Regions from separate parts of the Streptomyces sp. NPDC036764 genome, predicted to be linked through region 1. Evidence: riboswitches for the same ligand, from Rfam matches in the RefSeq annotation. Region 1 holds a riboswitch; each other region holds the start of a gene.
The links. A riboswitch is a leader RNA that binds a small molecule or an ion and turns the genes downstream of it on or off. The one in region 1 is predicted to bind cyclic di-AMP.
Positions count from the first base shown of each region.

Region 2: linked by a shared signal. The riboswitch ahead of ACZ69Q_RS33330 (transglycosylase family protein) and the one ahead of ACZ69Q_RS42760 (M23 family metallopeptidase) in region 1 are both predicted to bind cyclic di-AMP.
Region 3: linked by a shared signal. The riboswitch ahead of ACZ69Q_RS00560 (M23 family metallopeptidase) and the one ahead of ACZ69Q_RS42760 (M23 family metallopeptidase) in region 1 are both predicted to bind cyclic di-AMP.

Region 1 covers NZ_JBVJPT010000021.1:18,278-25,215, reverse strand. The annotation lists gene ACZ69Q_RS42775 (dihydrofolate reductase family protein) at 1-451, shown strand, start outside; tRNA gene ACZ69Q_RS42770 (tRNA-Met) at 703-776, shown strand; gene ACZ69Q_RS42765 (PP2C family protein-serine/threonine phosphatase) at 898-1,710, shown strand; cyclic di-AMP (ydaO/yuaA leader) riboswitch at 1,925-2,082, shown strand; gene ACZ69Q_RS42760 (M23 family metallopeptidase) at 2,094-3,116, shown strand; gene ACZ69Q_RS42755 (PrsW family intramembrane metalloprotease) at 3,240-4,592, opposite strand; gene trmB (tRNA (guanosine(46)-N7)-methyltransferase TrmB) at 4,714-5,565, opposite strand; gene lhgO (L-2-hydroxyglutarate oxidase) at 5,672-6,880, opposite strand.
Region 2 covers NZ_JBVJPT010000012.1:101,121-108,058, reverse strand. The annotation lists gene ACZ69Q_RS33340 (cytochrome P450 family protein) at 1-661, shown strand, start outside; gene ACZ69Q_RS33335 (transglycosylase family protein) at 827-1,885, shown strand; cyclic di-AMP (ydaO/yuaA leader) riboswitch at 2,094-2,293, shown strand; gene ACZ69Q_RS33330 (transglycosylase family protein) at 2,298-2,987, shown strand; gene eno (phosphopyruvate hydratase) at 3,309-4,595, shown strand; gene ACZ69Q_RS33320 (FtsB family cell division protein) at 4,696-5,172, shown strand; gene ACZ69Q_RS33315 (DUF501 domain-containing protein) at 5,198-5,716, shown strand; gene ACZ69Q_RS33310 (Ppx/GppA phosphatase family protein) at 5,851-6,804, shown strand; gene ACZ69Q_RS33305 (hypothetical protein) at 6,886-6,938, opposite strand, start outside.
Region 3 covers NZ_JBVJPT010000001.1:133,700-140,637, reverse strand. The annotation lists gene ACZ69Q_RS00575 (bifunctional acetate--CoA ligase family protein/GNAT family N-acetyltransferase) at 1-593, opposite strand, end outside; gene ACZ69Q_RS00570 (HPr family phosphocarrier protein) at 774-1,055, shown strand; gene ACZ69Q_RS00565 (GntR family transcriptional regulator) at 1,235-1,930, opposite strand; gene ACZ69Q_RS00560 (M23 family metallopeptidase) at 2,120-2,905, opposite strand; cyclic di-AMP (ydaO/yuaA leader) riboswitch at 2,918-3,082, opposite strand; gene ACZ69Q_RS00555 (M16 family metallopeptidase) at 3,295-4,683, opposite strand; gene ACZ69Q_RS00550 (M16 family metallopeptidase) at 4,680-6,056, opposite strand; gene ACZ69Q_RS00545 (DNA gyrase/topoisomerase IV subunit A) at 6,664-6,938, shown strand, end outside.

The DNA of each region.
Region 1 (6,938 bases):
CTCGGCCGCGGACCGGCACTGGCTGGCGCTGGCCTGCGAGCTTGCGGCGCAGTGTCCGCCGTCGGCGACGGCCTTCAGCGTCGGCGCGGTGGTCGTCGCGGCCGACGGCACCGAGCTGGCGCGCGGGTACTCCCGCGAAGGCGGCGATCCCGTGGTGCACGCGGAGGAGGCGGCCCTGGCGAAGATCGCGGCCGGGGACCCGAGGCTCGCGTCCGCCACCGTGTACAGCAGCCTGGAGCCCTGCACGCACCGCTCGTCCCGGCCCGTGCCCTGCGCACGGCTGATCCTTCAAGCGGGCGTCCGCCGGGTGGTGACGGCGTGGCGGGAGCCGGACACGTTCGTGACGGGGGCCGACGGGAGCGGGATGCTGGCGGCGCAGGGCGTGGCCGTCCTGGTCCTGCCGGAGTACGAGGAGCGGGCCAAGGCGCCCAACGCCCACCTGGCGCCCTGAACCGCCTCCGCCAAGCCCTTTGAACCGCCTCCGTCACTCTCTGAATCGCCTCCGCCAAGCCCTTGAACCGCCTCCGTCACTCTCTGAATCGCCTCCGCCAAGCCCTTTGAACCGCCCTCCCGCCGCCCTGTGCGACCCGCTGTCCGATGTGACCTGGCCCGCACAACCGCCCGAAAAGTCCTGGTCAGAAACGGCTCCCGGGAAAGTCGTGTGCTTTGGGTCCCGCGGATGGCGTACTATGGATTCAACGACGCGGGGTGGAGCAGCTCGGTAGCTCGCTGGGCTCATAACCCAGAGGTCGCAGGTTCAAATCCTGTCCCCGCTACTGAAGACTCAGGGCCGGAACTGATTCAGTTCCGGCCCTGAGTGTTTTCCCGGTCGGCCCTCAGCGCTCGCCCCCACCACCGCTTCGGTGACCCTGGTGAGGTGGAGGAAGGGCGGATCTCATGCGCCGGTTCGTCCGGTCGCTCCCCGCCCTGCTGATCGCGGCCGGAGCCGTGTACGACCACGCCACACCCCTCGACTACACCGGCGCCCCGTTCCTCACCGCCGCGCCCCTGGTCGCCGCCCCGCTCCACTCGCAGCGCGGCACGGTGCTCACAGGCGTCGCGGCCATCCTCGTCCGGTTCATGCTCCGTGTCGTGCGCGGCAAGGGCATGGGCGCGGTCGGGGTGAGCGCGGTCGTGATCGGCGCCTTCCGGGAGGCCGCGGAACAGGAGGCCACGCTGGAGGCGGTCGCGCAGCGACTTGAGCGGGCGCTGGCGCGCGAGCGGGCCAGGCGCGAAGGGGGCGGGATCCGCGAAGGGTTCACCACGGTGGTACTCGCCGAACTGCCGCACGGCGACGCGACCGTGCGCCTCGTCAACCGCGGGCATCTCTCGCCCCTGCTGCTGTACGCCGACGGCACCGTACGCCCGCTGCCCGCCACCGAACCCGCCCTGCCGCTGGGCATGAGCGAGCTCGGCACCTGGCCCGACCGGGCCGAGGAGGCCGCCTTCCCGTGCGGGGCCACGCTGCTGCTGTACACCGACGGGCTGTCCGAGGCGCGGGACGACGGCGGACGGTTCTACGACCCCGAGACGGGCCTCGCGGGGCGCGCCAACGCACTGCGCGAACCGGGTGCGTTGCTCGGTGTGCTTTCGGTGGAGGTGCGACGGCACTCCGGTGGAGGGATGGCGGACGACATGGCCCTCATGGCCCTACGCCGGGGCGCCCGCGCCACGCCGCCGCGATCCCTCGACCGCCGTCACCGGCGGTGATCGGTCGACCGCCCTCCGCATAACAACTGACATACCGTCAATACCTGTGAGGCCTCTGAGCCTGGGCCAACTCGCCCGAATTAGGCCACTCATGACCCGTAAGTCCAGGCGAAAATCGTTAATGATCAAGAGGAACAGCTTGGAATCCATACCCCGCGTCTATTAACGTTCGATAACGCAGCGCGGTCGTCCCAGCCGTCACAAGAGTCGGCTCCGTGCGCACGCGCCGAGTCCCGCAAGGGAGCCGGGGAACCACCACCCTGGGGTGAATCGCACGGATTCCGCCGTGGAAGCACGGTTGGTATACGCGCGTAGGAGACCTTCCTGCTCCGAACCCGTCAGCTAACCCGGTAGGCGAGAAGGAAGGAAAGGAGTACGCCCACGTGGCGTCAAACCGGCCTGCTCCGCAAGCCCCGTTCGTGCCGAGCCAGCGCACCACCGACACCTTCGGCTACGACAGCTACCGCACCGACGAGGGCCCGTTCGAGGAGTGGAACCCCACCGCGGAGTCCATTCGTCCCGTTCGCGGCAGGCATCGCGTCTCCAAGCAGCGCGGCGGGGGACTCGCCCGCAGCTCCACGGTTCTCGGCGTCGGCGTCATAGCCGCCGTCGGCGCGGGCGGCATGGCCAGCGCGAACAGCGGCAAGCCGCCGGTCGCCATCACCATGCCCGACCTGCCGCTGATCTCCGACGACTCCTCCGAGCCCGCCGAGGACACGGCCACCGCGTTCAGCACGATGGGCGAGACCACCGAGCAGACCGCGCAGGGCTCCGACGCCGGCGAGGCGCTGCGCAGCCGGATCATCGCCCAGGCCGAGCTCCAGCAGGACCAGATCGACAGCAAGGCCGCCGCCGCTGCCGTCGCCGCCGCCGAGAAGGAGGCCGCCGAAGCGGCCGCCAAGGCGGAGGAGGAAGCCAAGGCCAAGGCCGCCGCCGCGAAGGCCGCCGCCGAGGAAGAGGCCCGCAAGAAGGCCGAGGCCGAGCGCCTCGCCGAGCTGGCCAAGCAGTACACGCTGCCGACCTCCTCGTACACCATCACCTCGACGTTCGGTCAGGCCGGCGCCTACTGGTCCTCCGGCTACCACACGGGCCTCGACTTCGCCGCCCCCACCGGGACGCTGATCAAGGCGATCCACTCCGGCACGGTCACCTTCGCCGGCTGGGACGGCTCGTACGGCTACAAGACCGAGATCACCCTCGACGACGGCACCGAGCTCTGGTTCGCGCACCAGTCCTCGATCAGCGTCAGCGTGGGCCAGAAGGTCAACACGGGCGACGTCATCGGCCGCGTCGGTGCCACGGGCAACGTCACCGGCGCCCACCTGCACCTCGAGGTGCACCCCGACGGCGCCGCCAACGGCATCGACCCGATGGCGTGGCTCCAGGGCAAGGGCCTCACCCCCTGAGGCACCCCCCGCCGGTCGTTCAATTCTGATCCCCGGCGGTCCTGACGGCGACCCCCCGACGTCAGGACCGCCGGTTTCGGCATGCCCGCAGAGCCTGTTGGCGCCCCCTGAATCCCGGCCCGGTCACATCCGGTACGGGTTGTACGCGGGGTACGGCGCCGCCGGGCCGTACACGGGAGCGTCGACCTGGCCGTAGGACTGCCAGTAGACCGGCGCCGGCGCCGCGTACGTCTGCCCGTACCTGTGCTCGTATCCCCACCAGGCCTGTGCGGCGGCCGCGTGCTCCAGGGCCGGGCGGGCGAACTCCCGGCGGTGCCACAGCTCGTGCAGCAACTCCTGTTCCCGTACGACGAAGTCCGCGCCGGCCCGCCCGCGGCGCCCCCGGTGCCGTAGGAACGCGAGCGAGGTCGCGTAGGCCTCGTACTGCGCCACGGCCCGCGCCGCCGACCGCCCGCCGTGGTGGCGCGCGTACTGCCGGGCGACCCGTCGGTCCCGCATCGAGCCCAGCGCGAACGGCTCGCCCGGCGCCAGCCACCCGGCGACGACATAGGCGGGCAGTTCCTCGCGCACGGTCCGCAGCTCGCGCTGGCGGGTCCAGATCACCAGCCAGGTCAGCAGCCCGAACGCGGGCACCATGAGGGTCGCGTACACGGCGAAGAAGCCGTACTCGCCGAAGGTCGAGGAGCCGTTCCACAGGGCGTGCATGCCCATCGCGAGCAGCAGGCCGAGGAGCGGGAGCAGGACGCGGCGCACATGCTGGCGCTCACCCGACAGCGCGGCGATGCCGAAGCCGATGCCGGTCAGGACGGTGAAGAGCGGGTGCGCGAAGGGCGACATGATCACGCGGACGAAGAAGGTCGCCGCCGTGACGGAGGCGATGCCGCGGTCGCCGGTGAGCTGGTCGGTACCGAAGGCGGTACCGAGGTAGAGGATGTTCTCGGTGAAGGCGAAGCCGGTGGCGGTGACCCCGGCTATCACCACGCCGTCGACGATGCCGGTGAAGTCCCGGCGGCGGAAGAGGAAGAGCAGCAGCACGGCCGCGGACTTCGCCATCTCCTCCACGACGGGCGCTATGACGGTCGCGCCCAGGGTGTCCGCGTGCGACGGATCGGCCGTCGCGGTCGCTATCCATTTGGTCGCGAAGCTGTTGGCGACGATCGCTATCAGCGCGGCCGCGCAGGCACCCCAGGCGAAGGAGAACAGCAGATTGCGCCAGGGCCCCGGCTCGACCCGGTCCAGCCAGCGGAAGGAGGCCACCAGCAGCGGCACGGGCAGGACGGCGAGCCCGAGGCCGACCAGGAACCCTTCGGTGCCGGTCTGCTCGCGCACCAGCGCGAGGATGACCAGCCCGGAGAGCGTGAGCAGGGTGCTGAGCGCGCCGTAGCGCACCCATCGCCTGTGCCACCAGTGCGCGTGCCGCAGTGCGCCGCCGGTGGGACCGGTGGGGTGCGTCGGGTACGGGGGACTGGTGGCCACGGCATTGACCCTAACGAGGCAGAGGCGCCGCCCGCAGCAGCGCGAGGGGGCTCGGGCGCCGGTGGGGTTGTTGTCGGTGCTGCTGTCGATGTTCTCGTGGGTGCTGTTCTCCCCGCTGCTCCTACCGCTGTACGCGGCGGAAGAGCAGGTCGTTCACCACATGACCCTTGTCCAGTCCCTGGCCCTCGAAACGGGTCAGCGGCCGGAACTCGGGACGGGGCGCGAAACCGCCGTCGGCAACGGTGTTCTCGAAGGCGGGATGCGCGGTGAGCACTTCGAGCATCTGTTCGGCGTACGGCTCCCAGTCGGTGGCGCAGTGCAGCAGCGCGCCGGGCCGCAGCCGGGTCGCGGCGAGGCTGAGGAACTCGGGCTGGATGAGCCGCCGCTTGTGGTGCCGCTTCTTGGGCCAGGGGTCCGGGAAGTAGACGCGCAGCCCGTCGAGCGCGTCCGGCTCCAGCATCTCCCGCAACAGGATGATGGCGTCGCCGTTGGCCACGCGGACGTTGCCGAGTCCGTGGTGGTCGGCGAGGTTGAGGAGGTTTCCCTGCCCCGGGGTGTGGACGTCGACCGCGAGGATGTTGGTGCCGGGGTCGTCGGCGGCCATCTGCGCGGTGGCCTCGCCCATGCCGAAGCCGATCTCCAGGACGACGGGGTTGTCGTTCCCGAACAGCTCGGCCAGGTCGACGACGCACTGCCCGTCGATGTCCAGGCCCCACTTGGGCCACAGCCGCTGCAACGCGTCGGCCTGCCCCGCGGTCACCCTGCTGCGCCGTGGCTGGAAACTCCGGATCCGCCGCTCGAAGTGCGACCCGGCCGGATCGGCCCTGGGCCCGTCCGGGAACCGCGGCTCACCCTTGGCCCGGGTGTGCCGGACGGAGAGCCCGGGAACATGATGCAGACCCTCGCCACCGATCTCGGACTGAGCGGGGGTGGCGGGGTGGGGGACTTCGGAGGCGTTGAGGGAGTCAGACACAGTGGGGTCGATTTTACGGGGAGCAGGACAAGGCGGATCCACGGCCGTCCCGGCCCCCGCGGACCAGCTCGCCCGCGGCAAGGGCGGCCCCTCCCTGCGGCCCCGCTCACACGGAGCCCAGCACCGCCAACGCCCTGCGTGCCACCTCCCGCCCGATCGGCAGCGAAGCCGTCGCCGCGGGGCTCGGAGCGTTCAGTACATGCACGGCCCGTGGTCCCTCGCGGATAAGGAAGTCGTCCACCAGCGATCCGTCCCGGAGCACCGCCTGCGCCCGCACTCCGGCCGCCGCGGGCACCAGATCGTCCGACGTCACGGCCGGCAGCAACCTGCGCACGGCCACCGTGAACGCCGCCCTGGACACCGACCGCCGCAGTTCCCCGGCCCCGTACCGCCAGTGCCGCCGCGCCATCCGCCAGGTCCCGGGCCAGGCCAGTGTCGTCCCGACCTCCCTCGGCCGTACGACACCCCAGCCGTAGCCCTCCCGGGCCAGTGCCGGCACCGCGTTCGGCCCGATGTGCACGCCCCCGTCGATCCCGCGCGTGAGATGCACCCCGAGGAACGGGAACGCCGGATCCGGCACCGGATACACCAGCCCCCGCACCAGCTCGGGCCGAGCCAGGGAGTAGTACTCCCCCCGGAAGGGCACGATCCGGACCTCCGGCTCGTCCCCCGTCATCCGCGCCACCTCGTCGCAGTACAGCCCGGCGCAGTTCACCAGGACCCGCCCCCGCACGATGTCCCCGGCCGTCGTCCGTACGGCGACTCCCAGGTCCGCCCGCCGGTCGACGCGCTCGACCTGCGCGCCGTAGCGGATGTCGGCACCCGATCCCTCGGCGAGCTGCCGGGCGACCCCGACGAAGTCGCACACGCCCGTCGTCCCGACGTGTATGGCGGCGAGGCCGCGGACCTCCGGTTCGTACTCCGCGATCTGCGCCGCGCGCAGCTCCCGTACCGGAATGCCGTTCTCCCGGCCGCGCTGCACCAGGGCGTGCAGGCGGGGCAGCTCCTCCCGCTCGGTCGCGACGATCAGCTTGCCGGTGACGGCGTGCGCGATGCCGTACTCCGCGCAGAACTTGACCATCTCGGCTGCGCCCCGCACCGCGTACCGCGCCTTGAGGGACCCCGGCCGGTAGTAGATCCCGCTGTGGATGACCCCGCTGTTGCGTCCCGTCTGATGCCGGGCGGGGCCCGGCTCCTTCTCCAGTACGGTCACCCGGGTGCCCGGCGCCGCGCGCGTGATCGCGTACGCCGTGGCCAGCCCGACGATCCCACCGCCGACCACGAGCACGTCACAGTCGTAAGCGATCGCACGCACCTGCCCCACCTCCCGGTTTCGATAATGCACTGCGCCACTGACAGCGCGGTCAAACCCA
Region 2 (6,938 bases), on a different contig from region 1:
GCTGATCCACCGCAAGCGTGAGGCACTTCCGGCCACCCCCGACCCCGGCGAGGACCTCATCTCCGGTCTCATCCGTGCCTCCGACCACGGTGAGCACCTCACCGAGAACGAGGCCGCGGCCATGGCCTTCATCCTGCTGTTCGCCGGCTTCGAGACGACCGTCAACCTCATCGGCAACGGCACCTTCGCCCTGCTCACCCACCCCGAGCAGCGGGCCCGCCTCCAGACCTCCCTGGCCGCCCACGACACCGCCCTGCTGGAGACCGGCGTAGAGGAACTCCTGCGCTACGACGGCCCGGTCGAGCTCGCCACCTGGCGCTTCGCCACCGAGCCGCTCACCATCGGCGGGCAGGACATCGCGGCCGGCGACCCCGTCCTGGTCGTCCTGGCCGCCGCCGACCGCGACCCGGAGCGGTTCGCCGACCCCGACGTCCTCGACCTCGGCCGCCGCGACAACCAGCACCTCGGTTACGGCCACGGCATCCACTACTGCCTCGGCGCCCCGCTCGCCCGTCTGGAGGGCCAGACCGCCCTCGCCACGCTCCTCACCCGCCTCCCGGATCTCCGACTCGCCGTGGATCCGGGGGAGTTGAGGTGGCGGGGCGGGCTCATCATGCGCGGACTGCGTACGCTTCCGGTGGAGTTCACCCCGGTTGGGTGAGTACGTCCACCTCCGCAAACGTGACACGCACTCATGACTGTGATCTTCACGTGATCTACGCGGCATTAACTTGTGACAAGTGATCGTCTGCCTATACGTTCACGGATCAACAAGGCGTCCAGGTTTACGCGCCGTGTTCAGTGCTGCCTCGCGAAAGGTCCCCGCATGCTCTCCGGGAACGGTCGTCACCGTCGCCCCCGTCAGGCTCCGGCTCTCCTCGTCGCGGCCGGAGTCACCGGGTCAGCGATCGCCATCCCGCTCCTCGGCGCCACCGGCGCGAGCGCCGCCGACGGCACCGTGTGGGACAAGGTGGCCGAGTGCGAGAGCGGCGGCTCGTGGAGCGCCGACAGCGGCAACGGGCACTACGGCGGACTCCAGTTGACCCAGGACGACTGGGAGAAGTACGGCGGCCTGGACTACGCCTCCAGCCCCGACCTGGCCAGCCGCTCGCAGCAGATAGCCGTGGCCCAGGACATCCTCGCGGACCGGGGGACCAGCCCCTGGGGCACGTGCGCCGTACTCAACGGGCTCACCAAGAAGTCCGGATCGGTCGACCTCGACACCGGAGTGGAGGACGACTCACCCTCCGAAGTATCCGGATCATCCGGATTGCTCGATTCGTCCAACTCATCGAATTCGGCCGATTCATCAGAGGAGTCCGGCTCCTCCGGCTCCGGCGATTCCTCCGACACGTCGACGCCGTCCGGCGATCCCTCGAATTCGGCGAGCGGCACTCCCGAGACTTCGTCCGAATCGCCCGAGAAGTCCTCTTCCTCGCCGTCTTCGTCCTCTACGCCCGACAAGTCCTCCAAGTCCGATGCGTCGCCCGAAGCGACGGACTCGCGATCGCCGGAGAGCTCGCCCGTCGAGACGCCCGAGGCGGACAATCAGGACAACTGGTCGCAAGATGCGGGCTCCTGGAGCCTGGTCGACACCGGCTCGGTCGACGGCGCGGCCGAGGGTGCGGTCGAGGAAGCGACGACCGGCACCGGTCGGCACCGCGGCCCCAGCGCCGACGAGAGCGACACCGTCGAGGCGGCCACCAAGTCCACCGGACGCCATGCCTCGTACAAGGTCCGCGAGGGCGACACTCTCGCCTCCATCGCCGACTCCCTTGACCTCGACGGCGGATGGCGCGCGCTGTACCAGGCGAACCGGAAGGCCATCGGTGTTGACGCGAACCACATCTCTCCCGGTCAGACCCTGGACGTCCCCGTCAAATAGCGGTCGAACAGGGCGAAAAACAGCGGCAGTTCGCGTCATGTTTCGCGGTGAATGTCCGTTTTAGATGGAGTGAGAGATAGATCTCAGAAGCCCTGATCGTCTTTGTAATTCCGCGAATCGCGTGTCTACGGTCATGACCGCTCGCCACCAGTGCGAGCCCCGACAGCCGTCACGCCGAATCCTGCCGGCGGTCGTACGGGAACAGTCGTCGCGTCAAGCGCCGTAGGCAGGAGCGGGGGACCCAAGGTTTGCGCCGGGTCCGGCAGTTGAGGTCCTTCGGGGCCGCACGGCCGGAACCGGCTCGGGGTGAAGCCGCGCAGCGGGAGCCGAGAGGCGAACGTGCGCGGCCGGGCAACTCAACCGGCCCGAACCCGACAGCTCACCTCGTAGGCGTCGGTGAGGGGATCCAACCATGCTGTTTTCCAGCAAGGGCAAGCACCGTCGTCCGTCCAAGGCCGCTCGCGCCATCGCCGTCGTCGGCGTCACCGGTGCCGCCGCCGTCGCCGCCCCGCTGATGGCGGCCGGCAGCGCCTCGGCCGCCACCGCCTCCGAGTGGGACGCCGTCGCCCAGTGCGAGGCCGGCGGCAACTGGTCGATCAACACCGGCAACGGCTACTACGGCGGTCTGCAGTTCTCCGCCTCCACCTGGGCCGCGTACGGCGGCACCCAGTACGCCGCCACCGCCGACCAGGCCACCAAGGCCCAGCAGATCGCGATAGGCGAGAAGGTCCTCGCTGGCCAGGGCAAGGGTGCCTGGCCGAACTGCGGCACCGGCCTGTCGAGCGCCGCCTACACCGGCGCTCCCGCCGGCGGCTCCTCGCAGAGCACCGAGTCCACCACCCGCTCCTCCGAGCAGCAGTCGGCCTCCCGCTCCGCCGACCGCCCGGCGGCGAAGAAGAGCACCAAGACCGTCACCACCCCGACCGGCAAGAAGGTCAAGAAGGGCGACGGCGAGTACAAGGTCGTCAAGGGCGACACCCTCAGCTCGATCGCCGAGAAGAAGAACGTCAAGGGCGGCTGGGAGAAGCTCTTCAAGCTGAACAAGGACATCGTCGAGGACGCCGACCTGATCTACCCCGGTCAGCAGCTCCACCTGAAGTAAGAGGGCGCGGCCGCGGCGAATACGCGGCCCACGGTTGAACCACAGCGCCTTCACATCCGTGGACCTCATAGTGAAGGCGTCGTGAGGGTCGCCCCCGTCCCCACGAACTCCCCGCCTCGGTGCGTTTTCCCCCGTACGCACCGGGGCGGGGCTCTTTGTTGTGTGCGGTTGTGGGCGGACATTTTTGTTCCGTTCGGAAACAATTTACTCTCGGTTCTGTCCACGGGGCGGTCGACCGCTGGTCTGATGCCCGGAGCCGGTTAGGCTCGTCTCGCAGTACCCACCGCGGACTGCGTACCCGCGTCACATCCCATGAAGGAGATGCTCGTGCCGTCCATCGACGTCGTCGTAGCCCGGGAAATCCTGGACTCCCGAGGTAACCCCACGGTCGAGGTCGAGGTCGGCCTCGACGACGGCAGCACGGGTCGTGCCGCCGTTCCGTCCGGCGCCTCCACGGGCGCCTTCGAGGCCATCGAGCTCCGCGACGGTGACCCGAACCGCTACCAGGGCAAGGGTGTCGAGAAGGCCGTCCTCGCCGTCATCGAGCAGATCGGCCCGGAGCTCGTCGGCTACGACGCCACCGAGCAGCGCCTGATCGACCAGGCCATGTTCGACCTGGACGCCACCGACAACAAGGGCTCCCTCGGCGCCAACGCCATCCTCGGCGTCTCCCTCGCCGTCGCCCACGCCGCCTCCGAGGCCAGCGACCTCCCGCTCTTCCGCTACCTGGGCGGCCCGAACGCGCACCTGCTGCCCGTTCCGATGATGAACATCCTGAACGGCGGCTCGCACGCCGACTCCAACGTGGACATCCAGGAGTTCATGATCGCCCCGATCGGCGCGGAGTCCTTCTCCGAGGCGCTGCGCTGGGGCACCGAGGTCTACCACACCCTCAAGAAGGTCCTGAAGAGCCGCAGCCTGTCCACCGGGCTCGGCGACGAGGGCGGCTTCGCCCCGAACCTCGGCTCCAACCGCGAGGCCCTCGACCTCATCCTCGAAGCGATCAAGGAAGCCGGCTACGCCCCCGGCGAGCAGATCGCCCTCGCGCTCGACGTCGCCGCCTCCGAGTTCTACAAGGACGGCAAGTACCTCTTCGAGGGCAAGGAGCGCTCCGCCGCCGAGATGACGGAGTACTACGAGGAGCTCGTGGCGGCCTACCCGCTCGTCTCCATCGAGGACCCGCTGTTCGAGGACGACTGGGCCGGCTGGAAGGTCCTCACCGAAAAGCTCGGCGACAAGGTCCAGATCGTCGGTGACGACCTCTTCGTCACCAACCCGGAGCGCCTGGCCCGCGGCATCGACGACGGCGCCGCCAACGCCCTGCTCGTCAAGGTGAACCAGATCGGCTCGCTCACCGAGACCCTGGACGCCGTCGAGCTCGCCCAGCGCAGCGGCTTCAAGTGCATGATGTCCCACCGCTCCGGCGAGACCGAGGACGTCACCATCGCCGACCTGGCCGTCGCCACCAACTGCGGCCAGATCAAGACCGGCGCCCCGGCCCGCTCCGAGCGCGTCGCCAAGTACAACCAGCTCCTGCGCATCGAGGAGATCCTCGACGACGCCGCGGTGTACGCCGGCCGCAGCGCCTTCCCGCGCTTCAAGGGCTGACCCCACCTGGGTAAGGCTTAGCCAGTCGTACGTACGTCCCCGTACTCGGTCCCGTACCGTGTGCGGGGACGTACGCACGTGAAAGGGGAGGCGAGAGCCGATGGCCGTCAAGGACCGGGACCGTTTCTCCACCGCGACCAGGATCCGGTTGCTCGGCGAGCAGACTGCGGCCCGCGTCTACCGCTCCCAGACCAAGCGGCAGGCCCGGCGCTCCCGGCTCACCAGCCGCGCCGCGCTGCTCGCGCTGGTGGTCTGCTCCCTCGTCGTGGCGCTGGCCTACCCCATAAGGCAGTACGTCTCCCAGCGTGCCGAGATCGCCGACCTCCAACGGGAGAAGGAGGAGGCCGCCCAGCGCGTCGAGGACCTGCGTGACATCAAGGCACGCTGGCAGGACGACGCGTACGCCGAGCAGCAGATCCGGCAGCGGCTGCACTATGTGATGCCCGGGGAGACCGGCTACATCGTGGTCGACCCGGACGCGGCGAAGAAGTCGCGGACCGACCAGAGCGCGGCCGACCGCCCCTGGTACGCGAACATCTGGGACGGGGTCGACAAGGCCGACGCCGCCGCCCAGTGAGAACCGAACCGATAGAAAGACAGGCATGGAAACGCCCCCGCCGCCCACCCCGCGCACCGAGCCCACCGACGCGGACGTCGAGGCCTTCAAGCAGCAGCTCGGGCGGCCCCCGCGCGGGCTGCGCGCGATCGCGCACCGGTGCCCGTGCGGGCAGCCGGACGTCGTCGAGACGGCCCCTCGGCTGCCCGACGGTACGCCGTTCCCGACGCTGTACTACCTGACGTGCCCGAAGGCCTCGTCGGCGATCGGCACGCTGGAGGCGAACGGGGTGATGAAGGAGATGTCGGCGCGGCTGGAGAGTGATCCGGAGCTGGCCGCGGCGTATCGCTCCGCACACGAGGACTACATCCGGCGGCGCGACGAGATCGAGGAGCTGACCGGGTTTCCGAGCGCGGGTGGCATGCCGGACCGGGTGAAGTGTCTGCATGTGCTGGTCGCGCACTCGCTGGCGGCCGGGCCGGGGGTCAATCCCCTGGGGGACGAGGCGATTGCGATGCTGCCCGAGTGGTGGATGAAGGGACCGTGTGTGGTCGCGGCCGAGTGATCTCGCCCCCGCCGCCCCTACCCTTCCCCGGGGGCTGCGCCCCCGGACCCCCGCATCGGCCTGAACGGCCTCGTCCTCAAACGCCGGACGGGCTGAAAGAACATGACCGGTCCCGTACATCAGAAGGGCACCCCATGACCCGCGTCGCCGCCATCGACTGCGGTACGAACTCGATCCGGCTCCTCGTCGCCGATGTCGACCCCGCCACCGGCGAACTCGTCGATCTGGACCGCCGTATGACCATCGTGCGCCTCGGCCAGGGGGTCGACCGCACGGGGCGGCTGGCGCCCGAGGCGCTGGAGCGTACCTTCGCCGCGTGCCGTGACTACGCGGCGATCATCAAGGAGCACGGCGCCGAGCGGCTGCGCTTCGTCGCCACGTCCGCCTCGCGGGACGCCGAGAACCGGGACGTGTTCGTGCGCGGTGTCATGGACATCCTGGGCGTCGAGCCCGAGGTCGTCACCGGGGACCAGGAGGCGGAGTTCTCCTTCACGGGCGCGACGAAGGAACTGACGGGGCGTGCGGATCTGCACCGGCCCTACCTCGTCGTGGACATCGGCGGCGGCTCGACGGAGTTCGTCGTCGGCGAGGAGCACGTCCGTGCGGCGCGCTCCGTGGACGTCGGCTGTGTGCGGATGACCGAGCGCCACCTCGTGCGCGACGGTGCGGTCTCCGACCCGCCCTCCGCCGAGCAGATCGCCGCGATACGGGCCGACATCGAGGCGGCCCTCGACCTCGCCGAGGAGACGGTGCCGCTGCGCGAGGCGAAGACGCTGGTGGGGCTGGCCGGTTCGGTCACCACGGTGTCGGCCATCGCGCAGGACCTGCCCGAGTACGACTCCACGCGCATCCACCACTCCCGGGTCACCCTCGACCGGGTCCGCGAGATCACCGACTGGCTGCTGCACTCCACGCACGCCGAGCGCGCGGCCGTGCCCTCCATGCACCCGGGGCGGGTCGACGTCATCGCGGCCGGCGCGCTGGTGCTGCTGGCGATCATGGAGCGGATCGGCGCCGCGGAGGTCGTCGTCAGCGAGCACGACATCCTCGACGGCATCGCCTTCAAGGTGGCGCAGGCGCCCCAGTAGGGCACTGGGCACCCACGCAACGGCCCCGGTCCCTCGTGGGAGGAACCGGGGCCGTCCTGTCAGCCCATCGCGGACTGTCCGTCAGTTGCAGAGGAGTACAAGGAGACCGACGCATCCATCGTCGTCGCCGTGGT
Region 3 (6,938 bases), on a different contig from region 1:
TCGCGCGCGTACTGCACGGCGAGCGAGCGGTCGGTCGGCTCCAAGTCGAACTCCAGGCGCACGACGCCGTCCTCGAAGCTGCGCTTCTGGGTGTACCCGGCGTCGGTGAACACCTTGATCATCTTGCTGTTGGCGGGCAGCACCTCGGCGGCGAACCGGCGGATGTCGCGCTCGCGGGCGACCGCGGCGATATGTTCGAGGAGGGCGGAGGCGACGCCGCGCCCCTGGTGGGCGTCCTGGACGAGGAAGGCGACCTCGGCCTCGTCGGCCGGTGCGGACGCGGGCATTCCGTCGGCGCCGATCCGGTCGTAGCGTACGGTGGCGATGAACTCGCCGCCGATCGTGGCCGCGAGTCCCACCCGGTCCACAAAGTCGTGGTGCGTGAAGCGGTGGACGTCCTTCGCGGACAGTCGCGGGTAGGGCGCGAAGAAGCGGTAGTACTTCGACTCGTCCGACACCTGCTCGTAGAAGCTGACCAGGCGCTCGGCGTCATCGACGGTGATGGGGCGGATGCGCGCGGTGCCGCCGTCGCGCAGCACCACGTCGGCTTCCCAGTGGGCGGGGTACTCGTGCCTGTCCGAGGCGCTCTGCATGGGGCCCAGATTACGGCTCGCGTACGACAACGGCGCGAGGCAGTCTGTTCGGGACGTCACATGGGGTCGAGGCCGCGACCCCACGGTCACTTCGGAGGGGGACAGCCGTCCCGTTCCGGCATGCTTCACGTGTGTGGGAAACTGGTCTAGACAACCCTGAACACCGAAGGGCAGCATCACATGGCTGAGCGCCGCGTCAACGTCGGCTGGGCCGAGGGCCTCCACGCCCGCCCCGCCTCCATCTTCGTCCGAGCCGCCACGGCCACAGGCGTCCCGGTGACGATCGCCAAGGCTGACGGCAACCCCGTCAACGCGGCCTCCATGCTGGCCGTCCTGGGTCTGGGCGCCCAGGGCGGCGAGGAGATCGTCCTCGCCTCCGACGCCGAGGGCGCGGACGCCGCCCTCGACCGTCTGGCGAAGCTGGTCTCCGAGGGACTCGAGGAGCTGCCCGAGACGGTCTGATCGACCTGATTGGGTATCCGTAGCGAACGGTGAAGCCGCGCCCGCCTTTCCGGCGGACGCGGCTTCACTGTTTTCCGGCAGCCGTTCTGGGAATTCACGGGATGGCGGTGGCACATCCGAAAAAGGGCAGCAGAAATTCCCTGCCGCCGAATATCTCCTCTTTGTATACGGCGCCGGTGTTAATGCCGCAGGCTCGGCATGTTTACGGGATGTTGCGAATTCCTCACACGATCCGGGCGCTCGCCGCCGGTGCCGAACCGCAGGCGGTGCGCGGAGAGGGAGCGCTCGGTGTGCAGCGCCGTGATCGCGCGGGCGCGTTCGCCGTCGCCGCGCGCCACCGCGTCCACGATCGCGCCGTGCTCGGTCCAGGACTCCACGGGGTCGGCGGGCGCGTCCACGGCATACATCCAGGCGATCTTGTGACGGAGCTGGGCCAGTATCGAGGTCAGGGCGGGGCTGCCGGTGGACTGGGCGAGCGTCTCGTGGAACCAGCCGCCCAGGGAGCGCAGGTCGTCGCTGTTCCCCCGCTTGGCCCGCTCCTGCCCCAGCCTGACCAGGCCGCGCAGGACCTTCAGATGGGCCTCGGTGCGCCGCTGGGCGGCCCGGGAGGCACCGAGGGGCTCCAGCAGGCTGCGCATCTCCAGCAGGTCGGTGGCCTCCTGCTCGGTCGGTTCGGCGACGCACGCGCCCGCGTGGCGCCGGGTCACGACGAAGCCCTCCGCCTCCAGGGTGCGCAGAGCCTCTCGCACCGGGACGCGGGAGACACCGTAGCGGCGGGCGAGCAGTTCCTCGGTGAGCCGGCTGCCGCGCTCGTAGACACCGGCGACGATGTCGTCCCGGATCGCCGTGCACACCGAATGCGCCGGAATACGCATGACCGACCTCCGCCTTAATCCCCGTGAAACGTCGACGAATGACGTGTTCCCGAGGACTCTATTGCAACCGGCCGGAATTTCCGACGGCGAGCCGGAATCCATGGATATTTTTTGGTCAGCGCATCCGCCGGGAAACATCGAAAGCCCCGGCTCGGGGAGCCGGGGCTTCGAGGACGCGTGGTGGCGGCGTCAGACGTTCACGCCGTGCCCGCGCAGATAGGCGACGGGGTCGATGTCGGAGCCGTACTCCGCCGTCGTGCGGGCCTCGAAGTGCAGGTGCGGCCCGGTGACGTTGCCGGTGGCGCCGGACAGGCCTATCTGCTGGCCGGGGGTGACGGCCTGGCCCACCGAGACGCCGATGGACGACAGGTGGCCGTACTGGGTGTACGTGCCGTCGTTCATCCTGATCACGATGTTGTTGCCGTACGACCCGCCCCAGCCGGCCTCCACGACGGTGCCGGAGCCGACCGCGTGGACGGAGGTGCCGCTGGCCGCGTGGAAGTCGACGCCGGTGTGGCTGCCGGAGGACCAGACGGCGCCGCCGGTCTTGTAGCCGGTGGAGACGTACGAGCCGGCGATCGGGGCGACGTACGACAGCAGGCGCTTGCGCTCGGCCTCGCGGGCGGCGCGCTCCTTGGCCTCGCGCTCCTGGACGGCCTTCGCGGCCGCCTTCATGCGCGCGGCCTCCTCGGCGGCCTTCTTCGCGGCGGCGGCCTCCTTGGACGCCCTCTCCTGGGCGATGGCCTGGGCGTCGATCTGGTCCGCGATCGAGTTCTCGACGGTGATGACGGGGATGAGGCCGGTCTGCTCCGCGGCGGGTTCGGCGGCGAGCGCGGGGGCGGCCAGGGCGCCGACGACGCCGGTGGCGGTGAGCGCGGCGACTCCGGCCGCGCGGGCGGTGGTGCGCTCGAACCGGCCGGGCCGACGGTGCTTCCCGGTGGGGCGGTTCTTCCCCGTGGCGCAGGTGAACGCCATGAAGTGGCTGGTCCTTTCCTTCCCTCTCGCCTACCGGGTTAGCTGACGGGTTCGGAGCAGGAAGGTCTCCTACGGGCCCCCTCGCGGCTCGCGCGGGCGCCCGATTCACCCCAGGGACTTCGATGGGTCCCCGGCTCCCCTGGCTCGCGCCGTACGGGGACTCGGCGATGGCTGTCCGGTGCCGCGGACGCGGCGCACTGCCTGACGGACAGCCCGCAAGACGCTAAACGGGGCATCTTTCAATCCCCAAACGGATCGCGGCTTTTGTAGCGCATCCCACAGGCCAGACAGGCAACCTCTGCCTCAATTCGGGCATAAGGGGGCCCTGGTGACTCATAGGTCACCAGGGCCCTACGCGCGCGTGGCGCCGGACGGCGCGAGCTCGTCCTCTACTCGGCTGCCACGACGGTGACTTCACCGATGCCGAGGGCCTCGACCGGCTCCCGGATCTCGGCCGCGTCGCCGACGAGGATCGTCACCAGACGGTCCACCGGGAAGGCGCTCACGGCCGCCGCGGTGGCCTCGACCGTGCCGGTCGCGGCAAGCTGCTGGTAGAGCGTCGCCTGGTAGTCGTCGGGCAGGTGCTGCTCGACCTGGTCGGCCAGCGTGTTCGCCACGGACGCGGCGGTCTCGTACTTCAGCGGCGCCACCCCGACGAGGTTCTGCACCGCGAAGTCCCGCTCGGCGTCGGTGAGCCCGCCGTCGGCGACGCCGCGCAGGACCTTCCAGAGGTCGTCGAGGGCCGGACCGGTGTTCGGGGTGTCGACGGAGCCGCTGATGGCGAGCATCGCCGCGCCGGTGCCGTCCGGGGCGGAGCGCAGGACCTGGCCGAACGCCCGCACGCCGTAGGTGTAGCCCTTCTCCTCGCGCAGGACCTTGTCCAGGCGGGAGGTGAGGGTGCCGCCGAGGCAGTAGGTGCCGAGCACCTGCGCGGGCCACACGCGGTCGTGCCGGTCGGGGCCGATACGGCCGATCAGGAGCTGCGTCTGGACGGCGCCGGGACGGTCGACGATGACGACCCGTCCGGTGTCGTCCGCGGTGACCGGCGCAACGGGGCGCGGCTCACCGGGGGAGCCGGTCCAAGCGCCCAGGGTGTCGCCGAGCAGGGCGTCGAGGTCGACGCCGGTGAGGTCGCCGACGACCACGACGGTGGAGGTGGCGGGGCGTACGTGCCGCTCGTAGAAGGCGCGTACGGACGCCGAGTCGATGCCGGCGACGGTGTCCTCGGTGCCCTGGCGCGGGCGGGACATGCGCGCGGTCGCCGGGAACAGCTCCTTGGAGAGCTCCTTGGCGGCCCGGCGCGAGGGGTTCGCCAGCTCGTGCGGGATCTCGTCGAGCCGGTTGCGCACCAGGCGCTCGACCTCGGAGTCCTCGAACGCGGGCGCCCTGAGGGCGTCGGCGAGCAGGCCGAGCGCCTTGGGCAGCCGGGAGACGGGAACCTCCAGGCTGACCCGGACGCCGGGGTGGTCGGCGTAGGCGTCGAGCGTGGCGCCGCAGCGCTCCAGCTCGGCGGCGAACTCCTCCGCGGTGTGCTTGTCCGTGCCCTCGGACAGGGCGCGCGCCATGATCGTGGCGATGCCGTCGAGGCCCTTCGGCTCGGCGTCCAGGGGCGTGTCCAGAAGCACCTCGACGGCGACGACCTGCTGGCCGGGGCGGTGGCAGCGCAGGACGGTGAGGCCGTTGTCCAGCTTGCCGCGCTCGGGTGCCGGGAACGCCCAGGGCCGGGCCTGGCCCGCCTGGGGCTGCGGGTGGAACTCCATGCTGGCGAGCTCGGTCACTGCGCCGACTCCTCGTTCTCGTCGGTGACGGGGGCGGCCCCGTCGGTGGCGGCGGCTTCCTGTTCCTCGGCCTCGTCGCCGACCGGCTCGTACACGAGCACCGCGCGGTTGTCGGGGCGCAGACGGGCCTGGGCGACGGCCTTGACCTCCTCGGCGGTGATGTCGAGGACGCGCTGCACGGCGGTGAACGCGAGCTGCGGGTCGCCGAACAGGACGGCGTACCGGCACAGTTCGTCGGCGCGGCCCGCGACGGTGCCGAGCCGGTCCAGCCACTCGCGCTCGAGCTGGGCCTGCGCCCGCTCCATCTCCTCGGCGGTGGGACCCTCCTGCGCGAAGCGGGCGAGCTCCTCGTCGACGGCCGACTCGATGCCCGGCACCTCGACGTCGGCGGAGGTCTTCACGTCCAGCCAGCCCAGGGAGGGCGCGCCGGCCAGCCGCAGCAGGCCGAAGCTGGCCGCCACGGCGGTACGGTCGCGGCGTACGAGGCGGTTGTAGAGGCGGGAGGACTCGCCGCCGCCGAGGACGGTCAGCGCCAGGTCGGCGGCGTCGCACTCACGCGTGCCGTCGTTCGGGAGGCGGTAGGCGGCCATCATCGCGCGCGCTGGGACGTTCTCCTCGACGACCTCGCGGAGCTGCTCGCCGATGACGTCGGGCAGCGAGCCGTCGCGCGGGGCGGGCTTGCCGTCGTGGCCCGCGATCGTGCCGAAGTACTTCTCGACCCAGGCCAGCGTCTGCTCCGGGTCGATGTCGCCGACGACGGACAGGACGGCGTTGTTGGGCGCGTAGTAGGTGCGGAAGAACGCGCGGGCGTCCTCCAGGCTGGCCGCGTCCAGGTCGGCCATCGAGCCGATCGGCGTGTGGTGGTACGGGTGTCCGTCGGGGTACGACAGCGCGGTCAGCTTCTCGAAGGCCGTGCCGTACGGGACGTTGTCGTAGCGCTGGCGGCGCTCGTTCTTGACGACATCGCGCTGGTTTTCAAGGCTCACCTCGTCGAGCGCCGTCAGGAGGCTGCCCATGCGGTCGGCCTCCAGCCACAGCGCGAGCTCGAGCTGGTGGGCGGGCATGGTCTCGAAGTAGTTGGTGCGCTCGAAGCTGGTGGTGCCGTTCAGCGAGCCACCGGCGCCCTGGACGAGCTCGAAGTGCCCCGTGCCCTTGACGCTGTTCGAGCCCTGGAACATCAGGTGCTCGAAGAGGTGGGCGAGTCCGGTACGGCCCTTGACCTCGTGGCGGGAGCCGACGTCGTACCAGAGGCAGACCGCGGCGACCGGCGTGAGGTGGTCCTCGGAGAGCACCACGCGCAGGCCGTTGGCCAGGCGGTGCTCCGTCGCGGTGAGGCCGCCGGATTGTGCCTCCGGTGTGGCCGTGTGACCCATGGGCAAGGTGTCCTTCCGGTCGCGTGAACTGCAGCGTGCCGAGCAGTTCGGCTTGAGTTCCTGCCACTGTATGCAGCGTCCGACGGGTCGGCGAAGTTCCCGGTCAGAACCGCTTGGGTGGAGCGTGGGGCGCGCGGCCGGGTGCTCGGCACGTGGGTGTGCCGTGTGTGTCGGATGTGCCGTGTGTGTCAGGGGCGCGGGCCGTGCTCGCGGAATGCGGCCATCGGCCCGGGCGGCGCCGCCTCGCGCTCCGCGGGCTTGCGCGGCCGGTTGTCGATCACTCCGGCGAGTGAACGGTTGTGGGGCGTGAGCTTGCCGCCGAGGTCAAAGTGCCTGTGCGGGCGTGGCTGGACCCGGCTCGGCTCGGCCGAGGACGGTCCCTGTCATCCGGCAGGCACCCGCCCTCCCCTCCCCCGGCAAGCGGTCCCTCGTCCAGGCCCGTTGGTGCTCGAGAGCCCCGTGGGTCGCCGGTGGGGCCCGGTGTCGGCGACACTTCTCACGCGCCGGGCGGGAGCCCAACATCGGGTCCTGGTCGGTGGTTGTCAGTGCCGCGGTCCACAATGGTCCGCGTCAGATCCGTACACGCTTCAGCAAGGAGCCGGCAGCGATGGCCCGCCGTAGCACGAAGACCCCGCCGCCCGACGACTCGTACGAGGAGAAGATCCTCGACATCGACGTCGTCGACGAGATGCAGGGCTCCTTCCTCGAGTACGCGTACTCGGTCATCTACTCCCGCGCCCTGCCCGACGCCCGCGACGGGCTCAAGCCCGTGCATCGCCGCATCGTCTACCAGATGAACGAGATGGGCCTGCGCCCCGACCGCGGCTATGTGAAGTGCGCCCGCGTCATCGGCGAGGTCATGGGTAAGTTGCACCCGCACGG